One region of the Brevibacillus sp. NSP2.1 genome, then DNA from elsewhere that is predicted to be linked to it. Evidence: riboswitches for the same ligand, from Rfam matches in the RefSeq annotation. Region 1 holds a riboswitch; each other region holds the start of a gene.

Region 1 (3,276 bases):
CTGAATGAACGCATCGTACTGTTCGACGGTCCAGTTTCCTTTTTTGAACTGCTGTCTGGCCTGGCGAACTTCTGTCGTCTGCGGGAAGCTGCCGATCGTCGTCGTTGGCAGCAGCGGAAGCTTCCACGTCGCCTGCTGAATCTCGCGACGCTCGTGGAACGGCACTGCCCGCTTCGCCGCTGTCGACGCCAGCGCTTTTCTCGCCTCCTGCACTTCCTGGCGGTTCCGTGCCGGAGATTGGGCCAAGCGCTGCAAGTCTTTCTCGTTCTGGGCGATTTCCTTCGAGATAACATACTTTCCATATTGGAAACCTTGGACTAATAAGCGCACTTCAGCCAATTTCTCATCGGCAAACGCCAATGCGACGCGCACTTCTTCCGGCAAATCGGTTTCGTCTTCGACGGTAACCGGAACGTGCAGCAGGCTGCTCGACGGCTGAACCCATACCCGCTCTGGGGCTACTACGGTGCACAACGTTTTGACCAACTCCCACTTTTCCTCCAGGGCCGAGCGCCAAATGTTGCGTCCGTCGATGACCCCGGCGCCGAGCACTTTGTCTTGCGGGAAACCGTGCGTCGTCAGGTTCGCCAGGTTCGCTGTTTTCCCGTGAACAAAATCAAGACCCAAGCCGTGGACAGGCAGTTCAATCAGCTCCTCGTACCAGTGCACCGCTTCAAAGTACGTCTGCACCATCAGCTTCAGGTGCGGCAGCGCCTGGCTGAACTGCTCGTACACGCGACGAATGAGCGCTTTGTCTTGCCCGGTAAGATCGAGGACAAACGCAGGCTCGTCGATCTGCACCCACTCGACGCCGTGCAGTTCCAGCTCGCGAAGGACGTCCACGTACAGCGGCACGATCTGATCGACGACGCGTTCAAATTCGTCTTTGGCATACCCTTTGGACAGCTTGACAAACGTGTACGGCCCGACGATGACAGGCTTGCCGGCGATCCCTAGCTGATCTCTCGCCTCCAGGTACGCTTGCAGCGGCCTGTTTTCCGTCAAGACAGGCGCGCGCTCGCCGAACTCGGGGACGATATAGTGGTAGTTCGTGTTGAACCACTTGGTCATTTCGCTGGCGACCGCGTCTTTGCTGCCGCGCGCCATCGCAAAATACGTAGCCAGCGGCACCGGACCGCCCGCATACGCGAACCGCTTCGGAATCAGGCCGAACATAACCGCCATGTCGAGCATGTGGTCGTAGAACGTAAAGTCGTTGACCGGAATCCAGTCGATCCCCTTTTTTTGTTGTTTGACCAGGTGCTGCTTGCGAATTTGCTCCATTTGCGCAAGGAATGTCGTCTCGTCGAGTTTCCCCGCCCAAAAAGCTTCCAGTGCCTTTTTCCACTCGCGATCTTTGCCGATCCGCGGATATCCCAAGTTGCTGCTTTTCATTTGCTTCCTCTCCATCCTTTGCGATCATTTTTTCGATTTCGCCCAATAAAAAAGGCATCTCCAACGATCAGAAAGAACGTTAGAAATGCCAAATAAACACTGAGATCACAGCATCCTAACACCTCCCTATCTCCCGTAGGTTAAGCAGTGTTGTCGAAACAGGCAGGTCTCCTGACTTGAGGATCATGATCTGCACAACGCCTTCCCAGTCAGCTCGACCAGTGGCCAAAAGTTGTGCAAACTCCCCTCATACAGTGGCGGGACCGTGTCGGATTCTCACCGACTTCCCTTTTCATCCTTGCGCCGATATTCATCGCCAAGGAACCTGTTTCCACTCATATGAAATTGTCGGTATGAGTGCATGTGCCCCAAAAATGGGCGGGACACACCTTTCTTCATACAGTAACACGTAAACCAGTTTTTGTCATGCTAAACTATTTCCACTTTGCAAACTGATGTCAACGTTCAGGCTGCTTCCTCATAATGCCTGTCCTATTGCTTGGTCAGGCGAAGCTCACGCGCGCGCAGCGATGGTTTGCGCATCAAATAAACGAGGTAGCCGCCAACGCCCCCGATCAATGCAGGCAGCAGCCAGCCCAGGCCGATCGTGTACATCGGCAAGTAGCGGGAAAAGACGTCGTTGATCGCCGCAAGCTCGACCCCGGCAGCATTCAGCCCGTCAAACAGGCTGACGAGAAACGTACCGAACAAGCTGCCTTGATACACCTCTGGCCGACCGCCAAACCCTTGATGCAAAAACGTCAAAAAGATCAGCGAGATGGCGATTGGGTACATCGTCGTCAAAATCGGAACAGACACCTTGATGAGCGCAGTCAACCCGATATTGGCGACGAGCGTGCTGAACACAGCCAAAATGACGGCAAACTTTTTATATGAAATGCGCGGAAACATCGCGTGGAAATACGACGAGCACGCCGTAATCAATCCGACGCTGGTCGTCAGGCACGCCGCAGTAATCATCAGGCCGAGCAGCAGGCCGCCGTAAGAACCGAAGTAATAATTCGACACTTTGGCCAAAATTTGCGCCCCGTTTTCCAAATGGCCGAGCTTTTCCACGCTGGAAGCGCCCATGTAGGCAAGCACCGAGTAGAAAAACGCCAGGAGCGCACCCGCAATCAGCGTTGCTTTGGCGCACGTCAGCAAAATTTGCTTTTTCGACGTAACCCCTTTTTCCTTGATCGCATTGACGATGATGATGCCGAATACAAACGCCCCGAGCGCGTCCAGCGTCAAATAGCCGTCCTGGAATCCTTTGAAAAACGCCTTGGACTGGTAATCGCCCACTGGCGCTTGCAGCTCGCCGATCGGATACACAATCGCCGTCAGGACGATGATGCCGATAAACGTCAGCTTCATCGGTGTCAAGACTTTTCCGACTACATTGATAATTTTTCCAGGATTGAGCGACAACAGGCAAGCGAGCGTGAAGAACAAGACGGTAAACACAATCAACGGAAAAGGCCCGGCCTGCTCGGACAAGAACGGCTTGATCCCGATCTCAAACGAAACATTCCCGGAGCGCGGAATCGCAAAAAACGGCCCGATCGCCAAATAGAGCAAAATCGTGAAAACAAGACCGAACAGCGGGTGCACACGGCTTGCGAGCGAACGCAAATCGTCTTTACCTGAATACACCAACGCTGTAATTGCCAAAAGTGGCAAGCCAACCCCTGTCACGAGAAAACCGGCGTTGGCTTCCCAGACGTTCGTTCCCGCCATCTGTCCCAGCATCGGTGGAAAAATCAGGTTGCCTGCTCCGAAAAACAGCGCAAACAGCATAAATCCGATGATGACGATAAACGAATATGAAACTTTTTGAAGCATGACAAAAACCTCCTGTGAGTAAGAACGAAGGGCCTT
Region 2 (3,276 bases), 1.9 Mb from region 1:
CGCACGTCATGCGCCGTCAATCCGGGATACATGGCGCAACTGCGAATCAGCACGCCTTTTTTGCCGAGCCGCTCTTGCAGTTGTGCGGCTGGCAAGCCCTCCGGCGAGCGAAGCAGCAAAAAGTTCGCCTCCCCCGGCCAGACCTTCCAGCCCAGCTCCCCGCGAATAAACGCGACCAGGCCAGCGCGCTCCCTGGCGACCAGGCTGCGTGTCCGCCGCTCGTACTCATGCTCTTGCAAGCACAGCTCCCCCGCCAAAAGCGCAAGCGCATTCACGCTCCAGCTCACCTGCTTCGCGCGCATTTTCGCAATCGCGTCAGGCTGGGCGATCGCGTATCCGAGACGCAAGCCGGGGATCGCGTACATTTTCGTCATCGACCGCAGCAAAATGACGCGGGGAAAGCGCTCCAGCCGACTTGCCAGCGTAAACTGGCGGCTTTCTTCCACAAAATCGAGAAACGCCTCGTCCACGACCAGCCACGTATCGGTCTGGGCCGTCCAGTCCGCCATCTGCAACAGCTCCTGTGGCTCATACAAGATGCCAGTCGGATTGTTCGGCGAGCCGACAAACACCAGATCAGCCTGTTCGAACAGACGGTACAGCTCGGCGCTGTCGGCCTTGTAGCCGTTCTCTTCTTTTCCGTAGCAGCCGATGACGGTTGCGCCAAACTGCTCGGAAAGCTCTGCATATTCCGAAAAGCAAGGATAAATCACGCCGACTGTTTGCGGCTGCAGCCCGAGAATCGCGAGCGCCATCGCTTCTGCCGCTCCGTTCGCAGGCAAAAGCCATTCCTTTGGCAACTGCAACCGCTGCGCCAACGCCCGGCGAAACTGGCGATGCCCAGGGTCCGGGTAACGCAGCACGGCAGACAGCGAGGCCAAAAGCATCTCGCGCACGCTGTCCGGCATGCCCAGCGGGTTAATATTGGCACTGAAATCAAGGAATTGGCCCGGCTCCATCCCAAAGCGGTCCGCTGCCGTCAGCAAATCTCCGCCGTGGCCGTACGCTTCCAATACGTTCATCAAAACTCTACCCCCAGCACCGCTGGTATTCCTTCATCGTAGTAATGCTTGATCGGCTTCATCTCTGTCACGAGATCGGCCATGTCGATGATTTCCTGCTTGGCGCTCCGCCCCGTCACGACCAGATGCACATGGCTCGGCCTGTTTTGAATCGCTTCCAAAACGTCCGCGAGCGGCAGCACGTCCACAATCGGAAAACGGTCGATCGCCAGCGCATTGTTCAGCTCGTCGAGAATGACGACGTCGTACTCGCCCGAAGCGAGCTTTTCCCGGGCGAACGCCCACGCTTCCTGCAGCGCCGCGCGATGCTCCTCCGGCGTCTTCGTCCAGGTGAAGCCTACGCCTTTTTGCACGATTTCGATGCCCAGCTTGTCGAAGATGATTTTCTCTCCGTACGTGCGCTCCGGCGACTTGATGAACTGGATCATGATGACCTTTTTGCCTCGTCCAGTCGCGCGCACAGCCAGCCCCACCGCGGCTGTTGTCTTTCCTTTGCCGTCTCCGGTGTAGACCAAAAACAGGCCCCGCTTGTTGCTCAAGTACGCTCACCCCCAAAATAAACTGTAGGCCCCGTTGCCCATCCCTAATAATTTTCGGAGGCACAGCGCTCCAAAAATGCAGTTTAGGCTCCGTTGCCTATTTCAAATGTTTTCCATAGCCTCGTTATTTACCTGACTGAAAAAGTGAAGAGTTTGCCGATTTGCTTCCTGTTTCGCTTTCCGCGTACAAAAAAACGCCTTGTTTCCCCAAACCTCCAAGGAAAACAAAGCGCGGATAGCCGACTGCAACAATCCTCACCTCATCCTTTGACCCGAAGGAAATCAGTGGACATCAAAACAGGCAGGTCTCCTGGCTCAAGGATCTTCGCTCTTCTTCCTCCTTCCCGCACGCTGGCGTGCAGTGGATGGCGCCGTTGCCAAGAAGAAGAGCTCCTCTTTTACAGTGGCGGGACCGCGTTGGCTTTTCACCAAACTTCCCTTTTAACCTCGCATTCGCAAACTATCGCTTGCGAAAAACAAGGACCTGTTTTTCTACCATATTCAAATGTCGTTCTTTTCTATGACAAGCACTTGCTTTAATAATAGCAAATGCTACCGGGGATTCAAGCAAAAGCTGCGGATAGGAACATACTGGGCATTGATCTTTGTTTTGTGAACTAATTATTTGTACACAAATCTTTTGTGTGCGTGTTATCTTATTCTTACATCGATTTCCAATAAAATATTTGGAGGTACATATGGATCGGATTGAGGATTGCTATGGGTTTCTTCTCGGGAAGGCGTATCAAAAAATCTGGCAAATGGAAAAGGCCAAATTATCGCCGTACGGGATTACTCCCGTGCAGTTTGTTCTATTACATGCGCTATGGGAAAAAGATGGCCAAAAAGGTGTGGAATTGGGTAGTCGGCTTCGCTTGGATGGAGCAACCATCACGGGGGTGCTCGATCGACTGCAAAATATGGGGCTCATCGAGCGTCGTTCCGATCCCAATGATCGCCGGACGAACTTGATTTTTCTGACTCCGCGAGGCAAGGAATTGGAACAACCTCTGAATCAGATCAGTGACGAAGTGAATCAAGAAGCGATGTCCATATTCAGTGAAGAAGAAGCGAAATTATTCAAAAACATGCTGACCAGATTGGGATTAAACTCATAAGGAGTGCGTTGAGACTGTGAAGAGCAAAGTGCATTACGCGTGGATCATTTTATTTGTCACCTTTTTCGCATTGTTGGCTGTGCAAGGAGCAAGACTTTCTTTCGGAGCATTTATTGAACCTTGGGAGAATGGCTTTGCCGCGGATCGAGGTACCATTTCTCTCATCTCCACATTGAGTTTTGTCATTTATGGCATATCCCAACCAATAGCAGGCAGGTTGATTGACCGCTTTGGTGCCAGGTCCATTCTCTTAGGCAGCACACTTCTGGTTGGTCTGAGCATTTTTTCACGCAATGGGTAACTTCCCTCTGGCAATTGTTTATTCTCTATGGTGTCTTCGCTTCCATTGGTGTTGGAGGTGCCTCCAATGTAGCCGCAACCATTATGGTCACAAATTGGTTCAATAAAAGGCGTGGACTCGCATTCGGAGTAATAGAGGCTGGCTTTAGCGTAGGCCAAATGGTAGTTGTGCCAGCCTCACTGTTTTTCATACAGTGGTTTGACTGGAAAATGGCTGTTGCGGTATTGGGTCTCTTTTTACTGATCGTGGTATTTCCCGTCATGATGTTTCTTCTGAAGAATCATCCTGCCGAAAAG
Region 3 (3,276 bases), 1.1 Mb from region 1:
TGGCCCCGAACAAGGCGCTGACAGGCAGGACGCGACGATGGTCCGAGCCGACGATGACGCGAACGATATGCGGCATCATCAAGCCGACAAAGCCGATAGACCCGCTGATCGAGACGATGACGCCCGTCAAAAGCGCGGTAATGACCAGCAGCAGCTTGCGAAATTGCACCGTATTGACGCCCAGCGTCCCCGCCGCTTCTTCGCCCATCAGCATCGCATTGAGCGAACGGTATTGTGTCAACAGGACAATCAGACAGATGACGACGATCAGCGTCGGTATGGTCAAATACTCCCACTTCCCTCCGGCCAGACTGCCGCTCATCCAGAACAGGACAGAGCGGATGCCGTGCTCGTTGGGCGCGGAAAAAATAATCAGGCTGGTGATCGCAGACAGGATGGCGGAAATCGCGATGCCGGCCATGAGCAGACGCACCGTCGAGTTTTGCCCGCCGATGCGGGACAAGGTAAAAATAAGCAGGATCGAGACGAGCGATCCGGTGAAAGCACCGAAAGAAAGCGCGAATTGTCCGTACATGCTGAATGCTCCGAACAAAATGACCAGCGTCGCTCCGGCCGATGCGCCCGAGGAGACTCCCAATATGTACGGATCTGCGAGGGAGTTGCGAACCAGAGACTGGATCGCCACCCCCACAACAGACAGGCCGGCCCCGACGACAGCTCCCAGCAGGACGCGGGGAAACCGAATGTCCCAGATAATGGTCTGTTCTCCTTTTGACCAATCCACTTCCACCCATTGATTGACCAGCGGGAGATTCGCCAAGGCAATTTTCCATACCGTCGCTGGTTTGATTTCCACCGAGCCGAGTGTCACCGCAAACGTAATCGAGACGACAAGCCCGATCAGCAGGGCAACGATGATGAAGGGCATCTTGATCTTGTGCAGGGCCGTTCCCTCCTTGTCTAAGCAGCCGTTTCTTATTTGAATGTATCCGGGTGCAGACCTTCCGCGAGAATTTTCAGCGCGATCGGTGCGCGTACCCCTTCGGACGCTGCGGACAATGGCAGCACGATCAGACGTTTGTTCTGGATCGCTGGCACGTCAGCCAGTTCCTTTTTGGACAACAGGAAGTTTTGTTTTTGCTCGATCGTCTTGTCGCCGTAGTCGACCACGACGATGACGTCTGGCTTGCGGTTCACGACTTCTTCCCAGCTTACGGTCGCCCAGCCTTTTTGAATGTCGTCGAACACGTTTTTGCCGCCTGCCGCTTTAATCAGAGAAGTCATGTAGTTGTTGGCAGCGGTCAGCGGCTGGTCTTCTCCGCTGTCGTACACGAACACGTTCAGCGGCTTGTCCACCGTGCCGATTTTGCTCACGGTTTGCTCGATTTCCGCTTTCATTTTGCCAATCAGTTCGTTCGCCTTATCTTCTACGCGGAAAATGCGGCCGATGTTTTGGATATCCGCGAACACGTCGTCAATGGTCGGGCCTGGCTTGTTCGAAGACTCTTGCAGGTACGATTTGATTCCCGCCTTTTCCAAGTCCTCCATCGAGCCTACGCCTTTGTCGCCAAATGCGCTTTTCCAGCCTGCGTAGACGAAGTCAGGGTTTGCGGCCAAAAGCACTTCTTTGGTCGGATACTTGTCAGACAGGACTGGTACCTTGTCGTAGTCGGCTTTTAGCTCAGGCAAAATGTGATCGTCCAGGTACGCGGTTCCGACCATTTTGTCAGCCAACCCCAGCGCGAGCATGACTTCGGTTACGTGCTGGTTCATTGTCACAGCGCGTTTTGGCGCTTCCGGGTACGTCATCTCGATCCCGTTGGTCACAATCGTGACGGGCTTGTTGTCAGCAGCAGGCTGGGCCGTTTGCTCCGAGCCAGCATTCGCCACCGTGGATTCGGTCGTAGCAGGTGCTGCCGAGCTGCATGCGGACAAAAGCAGCATAATCGCTGCCAGCGCTGCCATCCAGAAACCGTGGAAGGCTTTTTTTCTCATACGGATTGTACTCATCTGGTAACCCCTCTTCTTTTGTTGTTGGCATGATGAAAATGAAACGTTATGTAAATCGTAATGATTACGAATTACACCTTTACTATACAGAGAGCCTGCTTGTTTGGCAACACAGGAAATGCATCACCCCTTTCACAGCCTCGACCGCCACGGCGATGTTCATAGAAAAAAGCACCCCCCAGTTTCCAATCGGGAGGTGCTTGACATACGTAGACATGCCTATAGATTCGGCGTTGCCAATGACGCCTGTTCCTAGTCTGCTTCCACATCTGTCCCATCCTCGTGGGTCGATTGTAAATCATCTCATGGCAGGTCTCCTGGCTTACGAATCATCATCCCCAGCGCCCTTCCCATTTTTCGTCGCGCGAAAAACAGTGGCTTTTTTGCTGGACACTCCTCGTTACAGTGGCGGGACCGCGCCGGATTTTCACCGGACTTCCCTATTAAGCTGGCGGAACCAAACGATTCCGGGCAGCACCATCAGATTCATATAAAATTGTGAGTTTGAAGCCTTATCCGATCACCGTCAGTTTTTTCGGGAACTTGCTCAACACTTCTACGCCTGTTTCGGTTACGAGCACATCGTCCTCGATGCGCACGCCGCCTGCTCCCGGCAAGTACACCCCTGGTTCAATGGTGAACACCATGCCTGGGCGCAGCGTTTCCTGATTTTGCCCATGCACGGACGGATATTCGTGCACATCCATGCCGAGGCCGTGCCCCAGACGGTGAATGAAGTAATCGCCGTAGCCTTTTGCGGCAATGACGTCGCGAGCGGTCTGGTCGAGATGGGCAAACGTCACCCCTGGACGAACTTCGGCAATCGCCGCCTCGTTCGCTGCCAGCACCGTTTCGTAAATATCGCGCAGTTGCTCGCTGATCTGGCCGACAGCAAACGTACGGGTAATATCGGAAACGTAGCCGTCCGCTGCTACCCCGATGTCAAACAGGAGCAAATCGCCTTCCTGCACTTTGCGCGAACCAGGCGTTCCGTGCGGCAATGCCGATTTTTCCCCCGCCAAAACCATCGTGGAAAAAGACGGGCCGTCCGCTCCCAGACGCTTCATCTGGTATTCCAGCTCCGCGACGATTTCCATTTCGGTCTGGCCGATTTTGAATGTTTTCAACGTCTCGCCGAGTGTATCTTCAATCAGTTGGACAGCCTTTTGCAAACGAGCCACTTCGTCTGCCGATTTAATCAGGCGCATTTCGCGCAGCGGCTCTTCCACATCCGCGTAGCTCTCTGCACAGATGACTTGTCCCAGCGCCTCGTAACGCTCTACGGTCATGTGGCTTTTTTCGATG

Evidence for each region. Region 1 has a riboswitch for cobalamin ahead of metE (5-methyltetrahydropteroyltriglutamate--homocysteine S-methyltransferase). Riboswitches for the same ligand answer to the same signal wherever they lie in the genome.
Region 2: another riboswitch for cobalamin. It lies ahead of cobO (cob(I)yrinic acid a,c-diamide adenosyltransferase); the one in region 1 lies ahead of metE (5-methyltetrahydropteroyltriglutamate--homocysteine S-methyltransferase).
Region 3: another riboswitch for cobalamin. It lies ahead of M655_RS17795 (ABC transporter substrate-binding protein); the one in region 1 lies ahead of metE (5-methyltetrahydropteroyltriglutamate--homocysteine S-methyltransferase).

The regions. Positions count from the first base shown of each region.
Region 1 covers NZ_CP048274.1:2,605,231-2,608,506, reverse strand. The annotation lists gene metE (5-methyltetrahydropteroyltriglutamate--homocysteine S-methyltransferase) at 1-1,395, opposite strand, end outside; cobalamin riboswitch at 1,540-1,739, opposite strand; gene brnQ (branched-chain amino acid transport system II carrier protein) at 1,888-3,240, opposite strand.
Region 2 covers NZ_CP048274.1:4,464,305-4,467,580, forward strand. The annotation lists gene cobD (threonine-phosphate decarboxylase CobD) at 1-1,022, opposite strand, end outside; gene cobO (cob(I)yrinic acid a,c-diamide adenosyltransferase) at 1,022-1,561, opposite strand; cobalamin riboswitch at 1,845-2,064, opposite strand; gene M655_RS21620 (MarR family winged helix-turn-helix transcriptional regulator) at 2,260-2,679, shown strand; gene M655_RS28370 (MFS transporter) at 2,696-2,980, shown strand; partial or broken gene M655_RS28375 (MFS transporter) at 2,995-3,276, shown strand, end outside.
Region 3 covers NZ_CP048274.1:3,660,475-3,663,750, forward strand. The annotation lists gene M655_RS17790 (FecCD family ABC transporter permease) at 1-889, opposite strand, end outside; gene M655_RS17795 (ABC transporter substrate-binding protein) at 937-1,971, opposite strand; cobalamin riboswitch at 2,262-2,468, opposite strand; gene M655_RS17800 (M24 family metallopeptidase) at 2,484-3,276, opposite strand, start outside.